DNA from 2 places in the Sporanaerobacter acetigenes DSM 13106 genome. Region 1 is predicted to be linked to the other one. Evidence: riboswitches for the same ligand, from Rfam matches in the RefSeq annotation. Region 1 holds a riboswitch; the other holds the start of a gene.

Region 1 (8,742 bases):
CTTCTGACTTCAGTGTTGAAGATATAAAAAGTTGTGAAAACTGTATTCATTTCACAAGAGATCATAAATGCGATATAGACCTTGTAGATAAAGTTTTATCTAGTTTGGCAATGGAATTAGATAAAAGATAGTCCTTAATCTTTCATAGGACTATCTTTTTTGGTAAAATTAAATTAAAGTGTTTATATAGGAGTGAATAAAAATGATAGTACTATCTTGCAACAATTTATCTAAAACTTTTATAGTTGATACCATACTGGATAATATAACTTTTTCCATAAATAGTGGAGAAAAGATTGGTCTTGTAGGACTAAATGGTTCTGGAAAAACAACTCTTTTCAATATTTTAGCTGGAGAAATTTCTAAAGACAGCGGAGATATATATGTTCAAAAAGATTTAAAAATAGGATATCTAAAACAACATGTTCAAATTCAAAGTGACAAAACTGTATTTGAAGAATGCCTAGAAGTCTTTGTACCTATAATAGAAATGGAAAAAAACTTAAGAGAACTCGAAAAACAAATAAGTATAGAAGGAACAAAAGGTGAAACACAAAAACTAAATAAACTCATGGAAGAGTATTCTGATCTATTAGAAGAGTTTTCAAATAAAAATGGATATGGATTTAAGAGTGAAATAAAAGGTGTTTTAAAAGGCCTTGGTTTTTCTGATGAAGATATGGAAAAAGAAATAAACAAATTGAGTGGTGGGCAAAAAGCTAGATTGTCTTTAGGAAAACTACTTCTTGAAAAGCCTGATTTGCTTTTATTGGACGAGCCTACCAACCATTTGGATATAGAAGCTGTCACTTGGCTGGAAAAATTCCTAAAAGAATACACTGGAACTGCCCTCATCATATCCCATGACAGGTACTTTTTAGACAATGTTGTAGACAAAATATTTCAACTAGAAAATTTAACTCTTAAAACCTACAATGGGAATTATACTGAATTTATGAAAAAACGAAAAATAGAAATGGAACTTTTGAAAAAACAATATGACAATCAACAAAAGGAAATAGAAAGACAAGAAGAAATAATCAAGAGATTTTTAAGCTATGGTGGACAAAGATATATAAAACAAGCTCAAAGTAGGCAAAAACTCCTTGAAAAAATGAAAAAGGTGGACAAACCTGCAGCTGATGGGAAAAAAACAAAATTGAAATTTGAACCTAAAATAGAAAGTGGAAGAGAAGTGCTTAAAATAGATGAAGTAAGCAAATCTTTTGACGATGGTGTATTATTTAAAAATGTAAATTTCAATGTCTATAGAGGTGAAAAAGTAGGACTCATTGGGCCTAATGGAATAGGTAAAACTACTTTATTTAAAATGATATTGAAAAAAACATATCAAACTAGCGGAGATATAGCACTTGGGTCCAATGTTCATATTGGGTATTTTGATCAAGAACAGGAAAACTTAAATCCTGACAAAACTATAATTGATGAAATATGGGATGAAAACCCTGATTTAGATTATTATCAAATAAGAACTTATTTAAGTCAATTTTTATTTTTGGGTGATGATATATTTAAAGAAATAGGAGATTTAAGTGGTGGTGAAAGAAGCAGGGTATCCCTACTTAAACTTATGCTCTCTAAATCTAATTTTCTTTTAATGGACGAACCCACCAATCATTTGGACATAGACTCAAAAGAAGTTCTCGAAGGAGCTTTAGAAAGATATAATGGAACAATTTTAGTTATTTCTCATGACAGATATTTCTTAAACAAAGTGACAAATAAAATAATTGAGTTGTCTAAAGATGGCACTGAAGAATTTTTGGGGAATTATGATTATTATTTAGAAAAGAAAAATCAAGTCATAGAAGATTATGAAGAAGAAGAAACTAAAACTAAAACTCAAATGAAAATTGAAAGAAAAAAAGAAAGAGAAAAAAAAGAAAAAGAAAAAGAAAGAAAAATGGAAATTGCAAAGCTAGAAAATTTAATTGCAAATGAGGAGGAAAAAATCAAAGAAATAGATGCTCTAATGTGCAAACCCGAAATATATGATGAACCAGAAAAAGTACAGGACTTAGCCATGAAAAGAGATGAAGTTCAAAACAGATTAGATATGCTATATGAAGAATGGATTAATTTTACAGAAAGCTCATAGAAATTTTGTCCCCAACAAATCCACATCTTATTCACATTATCCACATATTTATCCACAAGTATTTTAGCTGTTTTAACTTAATTTTTTGGTTTTTTCCACATTATCCACACTTTTTCTCCCAAATTTTCATGAACTGTGTGGATAATGTGTGCAAAATTTGTTGATTATTTAAACCCTAACTCTAAATTTGGCTCTACATTTAAGTCAAAATTAGAGATATATCCACCCATATAGTTAAAATATGCAGCAGAACCTATCATGGCAGCATTGTCTGTGCATAAAATTGTTGATGGATATTTTATATCTATTCCTTCTTTATTTCCTCTTTCTAGAAACATATTTCTAAGTCCTTTATTTGCTGCTACACCACCTGCCACTACTATAGTTTTAGATTTTCTTTCAATAGCAAGTCTTATGGTTTTTTCTACAAGAACTTCTGTTGCTGCAGCTTGAAAACTTGCCGCTACATCTTCTATTGCTATTTCTTCTCCCATTTGCTTTGCATGATTTAGATAGTTTAGTACAGCAGTTTTTAATCCACTAAAACTAAAATCATAACTATCTTCTTCTAAACAAGGTCTTGGAAAATTTATTGCCTGACTATTTCCCTCTAATGACAATTTATCTATAAGAGGTCCTCCTGGATAGGGAAGCCCTAGGGATCTTGCTACTTTGTCAAAAGCTTCTCCAGCTGCATCATCTCTTGTCCTTCCTACAAGTTCATAGTCAGTATAAGAATTGGCTTGTACTAAATAAGTATGTCCTCCTGATACTACTAGACAAGTAAAAGGCGGCTCTAAGTCCTTGTGAGTGATGTAATTGGCACATATATGACCCTCTATGTGGTTTACCCCTACAAGAGGCACATCTAGTGCATAAGCTATAGCTTTAGCGCTAGATATACCTACAAGAAGTGCACCTACAAGTCCTGGTCCTCTAGTCACACCTACTATATCAATATCTTTAAATGTAATATTGGCTTCATCAAGAGCCTGTTGTATGATAGAATTCATGCTTTCTATATGTTTTCTTGAAGCAACTTCTGGCACTACTCCACCAAATTTTCTATGGATCTCAATTTGTGATGAAATAACATTTGAAAAAACTTCCCTGCCGTTTTTCAGCACTGCACAGGAAGTTTCATCACAGGAAGTCTCTATTGCTAATGTCATAATATCTTTTTTCACTATTTTTCACCTCAATCAAGTTTCTATTCTACTCTTTTCCACATGATAATTGCATCTTCATTGTTGTCAGAATAATATCCAGGTCGAATACCATATTCTTTAAACCCATATTTGTCATAAAGGGATTTTGCTACTTCATTGGTCTTTCTCACTTCCAGAGTCATAGCAACAATATTTCTGTCTCTACATATATCTATTAAACCTTCCATTATTTTATTTCCAACTCCCAGTCCTCTATATTTCTCATGAACTGCAATATTAGTCACATGTCCTTCATCTATTATGAGCCATATTCCACCATAGCCTACAACTTTTCCTTGAATTTCTGCTACTACATACTTTGCAAGCATATTTTTAGTTATTTCCAATGTAAAGGCCTCTTTAGGCCAAGGAGTAGCAAAAGAAGTCTTTTCTATATCTAAGACTTCATCTATATCTTTTTCAAGCATAGGCCTTACTAAAATGTCCATAGACATCACTACCTTTTCTTATATTCTCTTTGAGCTTGAGACTCTCTTAGATATTCTGGAACTAAATCAAAATAATTTTCTCTCTGACCTCTATTCCATTTAAGCATTGCCAACTCTCCTAAACTTGAAGCTCTAGCTCCATTTAAATGTATAGGAGCAAATATGGCCTTAGACCCCAATTTTTCACTTATACTGTCTTTATATATAGCTGTTCCATCGCCATTAAAGACAACTTTTTCTTCAAAACTTTGAACTTTTTCTATAAGTTCATCTATTTCCATTATAGTTGGTTCAAACCTATTTATAAGTATGCCATTTTCCCATTGGTATATTCCTGTAAAAACTCTATTTCTTCTTGCATCCATTATAGGGACAACTATTCCTCCAAAAGGAATATTAAATGCCAAGGCCTCCAAAGTTGATATTCCCAAAACTGGTTTATCTACAACATGGGCTAAACTCTTTATTGTAGCCAAACCAATTCTAAGTCCCGTAAAAGAACCTGGCCCTACTGCACCAGCAAATAAATCAATTTCCTCAATTTTTAAATTTAGGCTATCCATTATAACCTTTATCATAGGAATAAGTCTTTCTGAATGGGTCATGTCTTGATTTAAATTGTATTCACCTAGTACTTTTTCTTCATCTAGTACTGCACAAGTAGCTACCATACTAGATGTATCTATAGCTAATACTTTCAATCTCTCTTCAACTCCTCTATTATGCTTTTGTTTCTTTCTCCACTACCATATATATTAAGTATTCTCTCTTCATCATTGGAGCCTCTATTTATTTCTATGGTGAGTACATCTTCTGGAAGAACGTTTTTTATTTTATTTGCCCATTCTATAATAGACACTCCATTAGAATAAAAATATTCTTCAAATCCTAAATCATATATACTTTCTACTTCTTCTAGTCTATATACATCAAAATGGTATAGTGGAACTCTTCCCCTGTACTCATTTATTAGAGTAAAAGTAGGACTTGTCACATATTCCTCTACATCTAATCCTTTGGCTATGGATTTAGTCATAGTAGTTTTCCCTGCTCCTAAATCCCCTATTAGACAAATAATTTCTCCACCTTTTAATATTTTACCCAATTTGTACCCAAATTGTTCTGTATCTTTTGTATTTTTAAGTATCAATTCCATCTAAACTCAACCTTTCCATCCATAAACTATATATAATTATAGCATTCCCATAAAGTTTAAGCCATAAAAAAACTAGAGTCAAGGGGCAAATTGATATGCTCCTTAACTCTAGTTTTTATCTATGAAGTACTGGTGATACTTTTTTATATAAAAGCAATGTAATCAACGTAACTATTGCACCCTTAATCAAATTGAAAGGTGCTACTGCATATACTATAAGAGACTTTAAATCCACTACATATTTGTTAACTGCACTGCCCATAGCAACAATTTTATCTAATGGCATTCCAAACAATTTTGCATAGAAAGGTATCATTATGAAATAATTTGCAAAAGACATAACTACTGTCATAGCTATAGTACCTAAAATCATTCCAACAACTGCATTTTTCAAATTCTTTTCTTTATGATACATCCATCCTGCCACACATACAAATACACTTCCTACAACAAAGTTTGCAAGTTCCCCTACTACCATAGTGGAAGTTCCCCTTATGACAATGTGTAGTATATTTTTTATAAGTTCTATTAAAACTCCGGCCATTGGTCCTAATGCAAAAGCTCCCATAAGAGCCGGTACTTCGCTTAGGTCCATTTTCAAAAACCCTGGTGCAAACCATAGTGGAAATTCAATGAGCATAAGTACAAATGAAACAGCTGAAAGAATCCCAATTTTGGTCAACATCTTTGTTGACATCTTACCTTTTTCTTTTTTCAATTCCATAAAAAATCCCTCCAAGTATAATATTTCTCCAGGGACTTAAGAAGGATTACAAAACCCCGAAGGAAAACCTTCGGGGCAAAATATACTTTTTAAGTATACAATATCTTCTTCCATCCAGACTTTAACTGTCGGCTTTGGATTTTCACCAAATCAACCACATAAACGATATATGGCTCGCGGGCTATAACCGCCGGTGAGGAATTGCACCTCGCCCTGAAGATTATTTATTTATACCTTCATTATACAATATAAATAAAATATATGTCAACTTTTAACTTCTATAAACTACTTCTCCATTTATAATAGTTGCATAAGTCTTACAATCTATATCTTTTAGTGGATTCCCATCAAATATAACTATATCTGCATCCTTTCCCACCTCTATACTTCCAACTCTATCAGCAATTCCTATGATTTCAGCAGGATTTATAGTTATAGCTTTTAATGCTTCCATTTCATCTAATCCAGATTTAGCTGCAAGTCCAGCACAAAGAGGTAAATATTGTAGTGGAATAACTGGTGCATCTGTAATTATAGCAATTTTGACTCCTGCTTCATGAAGTATTCTTGGAGTATCAAAAGTTTGATTTCTAAGTTCTATTTTGGATCTATCAGTCAAGGATGGCCCAACAAGAGCGGGTTTGTCTTCCTCCTTCAAAATATCTGCAATAAGATGACCTTCTGTACAGTGATCAAGAGTTATATCTACATCAAATTCTTTGGCAATTCTTATAGCAGTCAATATATCATCTGCTCTATGGGCATGAGCCTTAAGTGGAATTTCTTTTTTAAGTACCTTTGTCATAGCCTCCATTTTAATATCATATTCTGGCATCTTGGATGGATCTTCTACTGCACTTTCCTTTTTCTTTAAATATTCTTGTGCTTTAAATAATGTTTCTCTCAAAATAGCTGCTGTAGCCATTCTAGTTATAGGAGATTTTTTCTGGCTCTCATAAACCCTCTTAGGATTTTCACCAAAAGCAATTTTCATAGCTACTGGTTCTTTGACAATCATATCATCTACTCTTTTTCCATAAGTCTTAACTGCTACAAACTGTCCTCCTACTACATTGGCACTTCCAGGCCCTGTAACTGCTGTGGTCACTCCTCCCATATAGGCCTCTTCAAAGGCACGATCCATAGGATTTAAACCATCAATAGCTCTCAACTGAGGAGTCACAGGATCTACCCATTCATTCCCGTCATCACCTTCAAAACCCATTCCATCTTCCCACATACCTATATGGCAATGAGCATCTATAAATCCTGGAGTAACCATTTTACCTTCTGCATCTATTACTTCTGCATCTAATGGTGCTACAATATCTTTACCTATTTCCACAATTTTTCCTTCATTTATTAATATACTTCCTCCTTCAATTACTTGTCCTTTCATAGTATAAATATAACCATTTTTTATAAGTAACATATATATTCCCCCTTGGATATAATCAACTAATATTATATCTTTTATTTTTACTTCTATCAACAGTCCTAAAAGCCTTTTCTATAGCCTGAGACAACTCTTCAATTGTATAAGGCTTTTTAAGAATGTAATCTATAGTATCAACATTATACAAATTATTTTCTAAATATCCTGTCATAAGTACAAAAGGCTTATAAGGATATTTTTCTTTTACCAATTTTGAAACTTCAATACCATTCATATTTGGCATAAAATAATCACATATTATTAAATCATATTCCTTTTCTTCAAGTCTTTTTAAAACCTTTTCTCCTTTGGTCTCTAAATCTGCATCTATATTTAATAGTGCAATAAGCTGAGAAACGGTACTGGCTACAGAATATCTGTCATCTACTACCAGTATATTTTTAGCGCTGATTTGAGCCATTTCTGGTTCTAATTCTGATTCCTTCACAATACTGCATTGTTTCACATTAGTCGAAAAAATAATAGTGAATTTACTTCCTACTCCTACTTTGCTATCCACTAATATATCTGCAGAATGATTTTCTAGTATCTTCTTTGTAGTATTTAATCCTAAACCTGTCCCTTTTGCACCTTTTGTAGTAAAAAAAGGTGCAAAAACTTTCCCAATTATTTCTTCACTCATTCCTGTTCCAGTATCTTCTATTTCTATGAAAATCTTTTCATCTTTGTCATAGCTCCTGACTGTAAGTGTTCCCCCATCTTCCATGGCATCTATTGCATTTAAAATTATATTTAATATTACTTGCCTCATTTCAAACTCATTGCAATAAATACACTTTCCCGAATTCAATTCTTCTACTACATGTATTGTAGTATTAGATTTGAAATTATTATTTTTTATTTTATATTTGGCCATATTGATGCTATCTATCAATATATCGTTAATTTTATGTAAGCCCATTTTTTGATTATAACTACCTTTAATATAGCCTTTAATTTTTCCCATCATGGCTTTTCCATCAAAAGCAGTTTTATATATAATATCTAAATAATCTTTTATTTGAGGATCAGATTCTTTTAAAATAGCCATTTGAGAATAGCCAACAATAGTACTCAAAAGATTGTTAAAATCATGAGCTAAACTTTCAGATAGTTCTCCCAATATTTTTAAATTTTCCATTCGTTTTAATTCTTCTTTATGCTCATAATCAATTTTTTCCTTCATAGACAAATTTATAAGAGAAAATTTCATGAGTCCCCAATAATCATATACATAACCCTTTTCTGCACCATCAAATATAAATGCATCGTGAATACTCAACAAACTTGCCAAATCTTTTTCAAGGAAATCATCAACAATGTATTTTACAATAATCATAATATTTTTTCTTTGGCAAAGTTTTTTCATTTCCTTTTGAAATATCAATATTTCTTCTATATCCATGCTATTTGTATAAAATTTATCCTTTGTAGCATAAACTAAAACTTTTTCAAACCCTTTCTTCCTATATTTATCAATTTCAAATTCATAAAAGTCCAAAGCCTTGTCTAAACTTAATTTGCCTCTTTCATTTAAAAATATATCCTCTGAACATACAAATACCAATTGTCCCTTTTGCAATAACTTTTCTATATCAATTTGAAAATACAATTCTAACAAATTAATATCAGGTTTTTCTTCTTTTTTGTT
Region 2 (8,742 bases), on a different contig from region 1:
TTTCTTCTAAAAATTTGTTAATTAATTCAACATCAGCTTCTCGAACATCATCATATTGTTTAGAAATTTTATTATAATTTAATTTCATTAATTCATACCTCCATAGTTATAATTTGATTATTTCCCTCAATTTCTATAATTATTAACCATCCCCTCAGCAAAATCTACAGCTTTTTTAATATCGTCCTCATTAGGTCTACCCTTTCCAATACCTCCAATCAACTTAAATGGCCCAAAGGTATCATAGCCCTTACAACTGAAACTACCAATTACCACAAATCCTTTTTCTTTTAATTTTTCTTCAATGTAACTATTGTAACTTTTTTTCTCCATACTACTTGTTGAAAAAACAAATGACTTTTTATTAGCTACACTTGGTAACTTTTCAATTAGAGCAAGCATATTTTTGTGAAACTTGCCACCATATATTCCTGAACCGAAACCTATTAAATCATAATTTTGTAGATCATTAATATTTACATCATTTACATTAACAATATCTGCATTTAGTGTTTCTGCCATTGCTCTACCTATCTTTTCTGTATTCCCATGATGTATTGAAGCATAAATTATTAAAGTTTTCAATATTATCCACCCCTATAAATTTTCTTTTCTTACTTATTCCACACTTTTTATATATATCCTTTTAATTCATTATATATAAATATAAATAAATATTCTCCCTCGGCACTAACTTTGTATTATTACTAACCCTAAAAATGAAAGTAGAGTTAGTTTTATATTTCTTTTTATAAAAACATCTCCTTTAGTACAAATAACGCTCAAATTACTACTTTTTCTTACATACATATAAATTATGTAAACTATATCCTATAATAGATGTATTCCTACATGTTTTAAAGTGATAGTCCAGCCACTTATTAAATTCATTTTCATCTAAAAAATTGATGCTATCTCTCATCATATGAACTATTCCATCAGTTCCAACATGATCCAATTTTTTAACTTTGAATTTAGCCATCATTTCTTCAATTTCATCATAAGTTAAAAAATAAAAATAATCTCTATCATTCCCATATTCTGCTCCAAAATTTATCATTAATATAATCCCTTATCTCTATTTATATGAATAACATATTGAGCATATATATTTATATATGCTATAGCTAAAATTCCATCTGGTTTTAATACCCTTAAACATCTAATGTTTTAGAACCAGCTTTAATCTTCTCATCTAATACATAAGTTATAGTTCCATGAAAAATCAGTTTATCACATCCCTCAATCAACTTAACACATTTATTAAATAATTCATCTTTTTTATTGTACAAAATAACCACCTTTTGCAAATAACATTAAATGTTCTTGCTTATTCTAAATCATAAGAATATATTATCTCAAAATCATTTTCATTTACAATAGATAGTTCCAACCTAACGACTTTCCCTTTAAATTGATGAAATCTATCTGTCATCTCCCTTATAATAGCCCCCATATCTTCTGTTTCACTACCATAAAGAGATATATGAGGCAACCATAATTCTAAATCAGCTCTAGTCCACATATTACAATAGGAATCAAATTCTTTGTGATATTCCTCATAATATCTCAATAACTTCCTTGAAACAGAAGGTATGCAAGCTATGCAATTGGCAGATAGAAGACTTAATGCAGAGCAGTTAATGTCAAATGATTTTTTGCCTTGGGCAAATTTCCTAGTGTACGGCAAAACTTCATCTACATCAATATCAATTAAGTTCGCAAATGTAATGTGTCCATAAATAGGACCATGTTCAATGCCAAATACATCTAATGCTCCTCTAACTTCATTTAATTTTTGATTAGTCGATTCATCTAATATCCAAATAGCACAAATATCTTTTCTCATTTCCATTCCCCCTAATATCAGATATATATTATTCTAATCAACCATTGCTGATACCACTTGTAATAATGCAATAGTATAGTCCCATATATAAACCATGCCATATTACATACCTTCCTTTTATAATTTTCATCTCAAGCTAACTAATATATAAATTATGCAATGTAGCTTTATAATTAATTTTAATCATATACTACTTATTCCATGCTTTTCATCAAAATCCTTCCAAAAACTAATTTTTTTGTAAAAATAAAAACACCTCTATCCTATTAGGGAAAACTAGAACTTTCCCATGGGTTATAAAGAAAATAGTTCTTCTATTTGATACAAATAAAAGAACTATTTTTACTGTCTATTAAATTGTTTTTAATAAATTTGCCATTTCTATTGCTGTCATTGCTGCATCATAGCCTTTATTTCCACTTTTAGTTCCCGCTCTTTCAATAGCTTGTTCTATATTGTCCGTTGTAAGTACACCAAATATAATCGGTATTTCTGCATCCAAAGAAGTATTAGCTATGCCCTTTGATACTTCACTTGATACATAGTCAAAATGAGGTGTTGAACCTCTTATCACAGCACCAAGACAAATCACTGCATCATATTTTTTAGATTTAGCTAATTTCTTTGCAACTAATGGAATTTCAAAAGCTCCAGGAACCCAAACAATTTCTATATCTTCTTCTTTTGACCCATGTCTTTTTAACCCATCTATAGCTCCCGATAACAGTTTGCTACCTATAAATTCATTGAATCTGCCTACAACAATAGCAAATTTCAAATCATCGGATATTAATTTTCCTTCATACGTTTTCATTATTTTCACTCCTCTATTTTATATTCAATATATGTCCCATCTTATCTTTTTTAGTTTTTAAATAAAAATAGTCTTTTTCATTTGGATTTATTTCTATAGGCACTCTTTCAACTATTTCTAATCCATAGCCAGACAATCCATGAATTTTTTTAGGATTGTTAGTCATGAGTCTTATCTTCTTTGCTCCAAGATCTGATAATATTTGAGCACCTATTCCATAATCCCTCAAATCTTCTGGATATCCTAAGGCTAAATTAGCTTCTACTGTATCCATACCTTTTTCCTGAAGCTCATAAGCTTTGATTTTATTTATCAAACCTATCCCTCTTCCTTCCTGCCTCATGTATAAAAGTATTCCTCTCCCTTCTTCATTTATTTTTTTCAAAGCTTCATGAAGTTGATCTCCACAATCACATCTAAGTGAACCAAATACATCTCCTGTCAAGCACTCAGAATGGACCCTTACAAGAGCTGGCTCCTCCTCCTTTATATCTCCTTTGACTAATGCTACATGATGTTCCCCATTTATTTTGTTTACATATCCTATAATATTAAAATCACCATAAATAGTAGGTAATTTAGCTTCTGAAACTTTTGTTGCTAAGATTTCATTTTTCCTTCTATATGCTATCAAATCAGCAATAGTTATTATTTTGATATCAAACTTTTTGGCATATTCCATAAGCTGTGGTGTTCTTGCCATTGTGCCATCTTCATTCATTATTTCACAAATTACCCCTGCAGGATATAATCCTGCTAATCTTGCAAGATCTATAGCAGCCTCTGTATGTCCCGCTCTTTTTAATACTCCACCTTCTCGCCCTTTTAAAGGAAAAACATGTCCTGGACGTCTAAAGTCATCATCACATACATTTGAATCCAATACTTTTTCTATAGTCAATGCTCTTTCTCCAGCTGAAATTCCTGTAGTAGTATCCTTGTAATCAATGGAAACAGTAAAAGCTGTTTCATGATTGTCAGTGTTTTCCCTCACCATTTGATCTATGTTTAATTCCTCTAGTCTTTCTCCCACTATGGGCATACAAACAAGTCCCCTAGCATATTTAGTCATAAAATTTATCTTCTCAGTAGTAACTTTTTCTGCTGCTACTATTAAATCTCCTTCATTTTCCCTATCTTCGTCATCAACAACTATGACAAAATTGCCTTTTTTAATCTCCTCCAGTGCTTCCTCTATAGTATTAAACTTTGCCATTTTAACCCTCCTCATATAAATCCATTTTCTCTTAAAAAATCTCTATCTATTTTACTTTCACTTTCCTTTTTTCCACTTTGTAAAAACCTTTCAACATATTTCCCAATTACATCACATTCAATATTGACTAAATCTTTTATATTCTTCTTATTTAATGCAGTAGATTCTTTAGTATGAGGAATTATTGATACTTTGAACATTTCTTCATCTACATAGCCTACCGTAAGACTCACTCCATCTATGGCAACAGAACCTTTATAAACTATATATTTTAATATTTCTTTAGGAGCAACTACACTTATCCATATAGCATTTCCTTCACTTTTAAACTCTTTTATGGCACCAGTTCCATCTATATGTCCGGATACTACATGTCCCCCCAATCTATCTCCAATTTTTAATGCTCTTTCTAAATTCACAAGACTTCCACTCTTCAAAAATCCCAAATTTGTTTTCCTTATAGTTTCAGCCATTACATTTGCTTTAAATAAATTTTCATCAAATTCATTTACTGTTAGACAAACTCCGTTGACAGCTATGCTATCTCCTATAGAAATATTTTCAACTATTTTCTTACATTCAAAAGTAATTGTCCATATTTTATTTTCATTGACTATGTCTAATACTTTTCCTACTTCTTCTACAAGTCCTGTAAACACCTTATCACTTCCTTACTTTAAATAACCTTCAATCATTATGTTCTTGCCCATGCTTGTAATCTTCACATCTTGTAAACATATGGCATCCTCTAAACACTCCACCCCCTCCCCTTCAACTGGAGTCTTAGCATCTTTTCCACCTATAATCTTTGGAGCAATAAAAAATATAACTTTATCTACTAAGTTCTCCTTCAAAAAACTGAAGTTTACTTCTCCACCTCCTTCAATAAGCAAGCTATCTATTTTTTTATTTCCCAATTCTTCTATGAGAAATTGTAAATCTACTTTATGGTTTTTAGCTGGAGTTATTATTACCTCTGCTCCCTTTTCCTTAAAAGCTTTTATATTTTCATCTGCTGCAAGATTAGTTACTGCAATAATAGTATTTGAAGGATTTATGTTTAATACTTTTGATGTAATAGGAGTCCTTCCATGACTATCTAATACAATTCTTATGGAATCTTTACACTCTATTTTATTTAGTCTTGTATTTAGCGTAGGATCATCCGTTATTACTGTATTTACTCCCACCAATATAGCTGAAACTTTTTGTCTCAATATATGTCCATATTCTCTTGCTTTTTCATCTGTCACCCATCTTGAGTCCCCTGTGCGTGTAGCTATTTTCCCATCTAAACTCATACCTGCTTTCATAATAATAAAGGGTCTTTTAGTAATTATATATTTAATAAATATTTCATTTAATTTTTCTGCTTCTTTTTTTAGAATTCCAACCTCCACTTCAATTCCATTTTCTTTTAATATCTTTATTCCATTTCCTGAAACTTCAGGGTTAGGATCCTTCATAGCTACTACTACTTTTTTGATTCCACTTTTCACTATCCTATTGACACAAGGCGGAGTCTTTCCAAAATGAGAACAGGGTTCCAAGTTAACATACATAGTAGTGCCATATACATCTTCTATAGCATTATTTAATGCATTTATTTCAGCATGATTTCCCCCATAACTCTCATGATAACCTTCAGCAATTATCTTCCCGTTCTTAACAATCACTGCTCCTACTAGAGGATTGGAACTTGTAAATCCCATCCCTTTTTCTGCAAGACTTAAAGCTCTTTTCATAAAATATTCATCATTCATAAAATCCCCCCAAAAAATTATTAAAAGCCCTGAAATAAATTTCAGGGCTTAATTAACCACTTTCCACTTTTATAGTTATAAAGATAGTCATAAAAATTATTTTTATAACTATTCAATACCTTCTTTCATCCAGACTATACTGTCGGCTTCGGAATCTCACCGAATCTGCCTATTAGGCTCGTGGGCTTTACCACCGGTGGGGAATTTCACCCCGCCCTGAAGGAATATTCTGTTTTCATAATTATACCATATATTGAAGTCAATGAAAAGAATTCTTTAAAAAACAACAACATAATTTTCTATATTCCTATAAATCTGATATCTTCATCTTGATACCATTCAAATTTTCTTAATCTTAAATTAGAATCAATATTTATTATTTCTGGTTGATTTATATTTTCTATTGGCATATTATTTCCTCCGTTCTTTATTCATTCTTGCCCAATATCTTTAAAATTTCTTTACAATTTTCATGTAGCACATCCTTTTATTTATATAATTGTCAAACTTCTTAAATATCTTCCTTCTCCATTTATATATTCTGGAGATTGTACAAAACCAACTTGAACTAAATATTCATTTGTAAAACCAAAGACTTGATGCCACAGTTCTATTGCTATTTCTTTCATATTGTTTTCATGTTTTATAGCAGTTAATTCAGTGGCTCCTTTTTCAAATCTATCAAAAGTAGATTTAACTATATCATATATTTGATTTAGTACAATATCTGATATTTCATTAATAATCTCATTATCAGACCTTTCAAAAACAGGGACATTACATTCTATAGTGCTATCTTCCTCATTTATACTTAAATATTCAAATTCCTCAAGAAATTTAACCATATCTTTTTCATTTTTAGATAATTTATTATAAACTATTTCATTCTTATAACTCTTCCAAACAATTTCACCACATTTTTCTACAATCTCACTATTTTTTTGTTCTATTAACCTTATATAATCTAAATTTAGCTCATTAAATGGTGTTGCACTTTCAAGATTTTTTTCAACTCGTCTAAAAAACCTAAACACATCTTTCCTAGTACCATCTGAATCTCCAAAACTATTGAAGATAAAGTTTTGACTTCTATAATTATTGCTACTACACAGTAGTTTATTACTATGACTTTGTACACTTTCGCTATCCTCATATCCAAATATTATATAATCTCTATTTCCTGGTTGTATTTTAGAAGATAAAAAAATATTCTTCTCTTCAAAAAAGTCAAAAGCTGTACCATCAAAAATATCATCACAAACTATATGATATAATAGCTTTTCTTTAGAAAAAGAAGAATAGTTAGATAACTTAGATATTTTTTCATAAATCTGTTCCTTTATATCAATTATTTTGCTACCTATAATTTCTCCAATATCCTCAAAATACGTATCTAATAATGGCATGTCCTCTTCTAAAAACACAGGAAAGTTTAATTTATATTTGTTTTCTATTACATCTATTGCATTGATACGTTTTAAACTTTCTATTATACAATCAAATTCTTCTTCTTCAATTTTTATTATTTCTATAATTTCATCTTTTGATATAGAATATGGCTCATTGTGTGCTATTAAATATAATATCTCTGATACAAATTTTTTGCTACAAACATATCCAGGATTAAATTCATCATAAGAACCATTATCTCCAAAAAAATATATATCTAATTTCTTATTCATTCGTAGCACCTCATCATCTACTTATTGAAAACTGACATTATTATTTCATCATAATATTTTCCATCTTTGAATATTTCATCTTTTAAAATTCCTTCTACCTCAAATCCACACTTCTCATAGCATTTTTTAGCTCTTACATTAAATGAAAATGTACTTAATCTTATTTTACGAATATTCATATTATTAAAAATAAAATTCATAAGCACTTTCATTGCATCAGTACCATATCCTTTTCCCCAATATTGCTTGTATCCAATCATAATACCAACAGTTGCAACACGAGATAACCAGTTGACTTCTTGAATACCACAGCCACCAATATATTTTTTTGTTTCTATATCTTCTATGGCAAAATTATAGCTACCATCTTGACTACTTTTCTGCGATCTTACCCATTCTTCCTCTTCCCATAGAGTCATTGGAAAAGGAATATTTGTAACTAAAAATTTTTTAAGTTCCTCATCATTTACAAATGATGTTGCTATTGGTATATCTTCTTCTCTATAAGCTCTCAAGCAGACTTTTTCTCCATAATACATTTACAATTTCCCCTTTATAAATTAAAGTTTTTCTCATATCAGATTTATATTTACATTAAAGTAAATTCAACTTCCTCAATACTCTCAAGCTTCATATCATTAAATATAAAGCACAAGATATATGGCATTTTATCGACAATTCTCCAAAAATCAGCATATTCAAAATTGGAATTAAAATAATTTATAATTGTACTTAATGCAGTACCATGAGTTCCAATAACTACATTTTCCCCAAAATTATTTCTTATTACATTAAAAAGGGCAGTGACATTGCGTTCTTGGACTTCTCTTAAAGATTCTCCTCCCAAAAGTTTGAAATCAAAATCTTGCCACTGTTTTTCAGAAAATCCCCTGAAATCCTCTACCCATTCACCAACCTTACGTTCACAAAAATCATTGTTAGTTATTATTTCAAGCCCACTATTCTCTGCAAAATCTTTTATCGTATCAATAGCTCTTTTATATGTACTAGAATAGATAGCAGTAATATCCCTATTCATCAATGCATTCGTAACCTTTTTTGCATCTGCAACCCCTTGTTCTGTCAAAGGACGTGTCAAATCATCCTTAATAGAAAAATCCGGTTCAGCATGTCTAACAAAATATATATAAGTTTTCATTTTAATCCTATCTCCATTTCTATCATTGAATCCTCATTATCATCAATAATTCCCATATTACTAAACTCAGGAAAAAGCATTATACATCTCTCCTTGTTAATCTTAATAACCATAAAATATTTCTATCTTATTCCTAGATTCTTTATTATTTTGTAATTCCATTAACAATGGTTTAACAAAACCACCTAATTCATAATTATCAATCTCACTTAAATCTACCCATTCATATTCTTCTGCTTCATCATTTAAAATGACATCA

The links. A riboswitch is a leader RNA that binds a small molecule or an ion and turns the genes downstream of it on or off. The one in region 1 is predicted to bind FMN.
Region 2: linked by a shared signal. The riboswitch ahead of ribD (bifunctional diaminohydroxyphosphoribosylaminopyrimidine deaminase/5-amino-6-(5-phosphoribosylamino)uracil reductase RibD) and the one ahead of BUA21_RS00725 (ECF transporter S component) in region 1 are both predicted to bind FMN.

What each region holds. Positions count from the first base shown of each region.
Region 1 covers NZ_FQXR01000002.1:137,496-146,237, forward strand. Annotated here, with positions in the region: gene BUA21_RS00695 (hypothetical protein) at 1-131, shown strand, start outside; gene BUA21_RS00700 (ABC-F family ATP-binding cassette domain-containing protein) at 203-2,119, shown strand; gene tsaD (tRNA (adenosine(37)-N6)-threonylcarbamoyltransferase complex transferase subunit TsaD) at 2,284-3,291, opposite strand; gene rimI (ribosomal protein S18-alanine N-acetyltransferase) at 3,330-3,776, opposite strand; gene tsaB (tRNA (adenosine(37)-N6)-threonylcarbamoyltransferase complex dimerization subunit type 1 TsaB) at 3,785-4,477, opposite strand; gene tsaE (tRNA (adenosine(37)-N6)-threonylcarbamoyltransferase complex ATPase subunit type 1 TsaE) at 4,474-4,932, opposite strand; gene BUA21_RS00725 (ECF transporter S component) at 5,048-5,656, opposite strand; FMN riboswitch at 5,755-5,881, opposite strand; gene BUA21_RS00730 (amidohydrolase) at 5,928-7,088, opposite strand; gene BUA21_RS00735 (ATP-binding response regulator) at 7,111-8,742, opposite strand, start outside.
Region 2 covers NZ_FQXR01000023.1:8,566-17,307, forward strand. Annotated here, with positions in the region: gene BUA21_RS13880 (class I SAM-dependent methyltransferase) at 1-88, opposite strand, end outside; gene BUA21_RS13885 (flavodoxin family protein) at 127-585, opposite strand; gene BUA21_RS13890 (hypothetical protein) at 791-1,060, opposite strand; gene BUA21_RS14805 (hypothetical protein) at 1,155-1,292, opposite strand; gene BUA21_RS13895 (hypothetical protein) at 1,331-1,849, opposite strand; gene ribH (6,7-dimethyl-8-ribityllumazine synthase) at 2,202-2,663, opposite strand; gene BUA21_RS13905 (bifunctional 3,4-dihydroxy-2-butanone-4-phosphate synthase/GTP cyclohydrolase II) at 2,677-3,879, opposite strand; gene BUA21_RS13910 (riboflavin synthase) at 3,891-4,538, opposite strand; gene ribD (bifunctional diaminohydroxyphosphoribosylaminopyrimidine deaminase/5-amino-6-(5-phosphoribosylamino)uracil reductase RibD) at 4,551-5,642, opposite strand; FMN riboswitch at 5,756-5,870, opposite strand; gene BUA21_RS13920 (hypothetical protein) at 6,134-7,324, opposite strand; gene BUA21_RS13925 (GNAT family N-acetyltransferase) at 7,342-7,863, opposite strand; gene BUA21_RS13930 (histidine phosphatase family protein) at 7,914-8,483, opposite strand; gene BUA21_RS13935 (NUDIX domain-containing protein) at 8,586-8,742, opposite strand, start outside.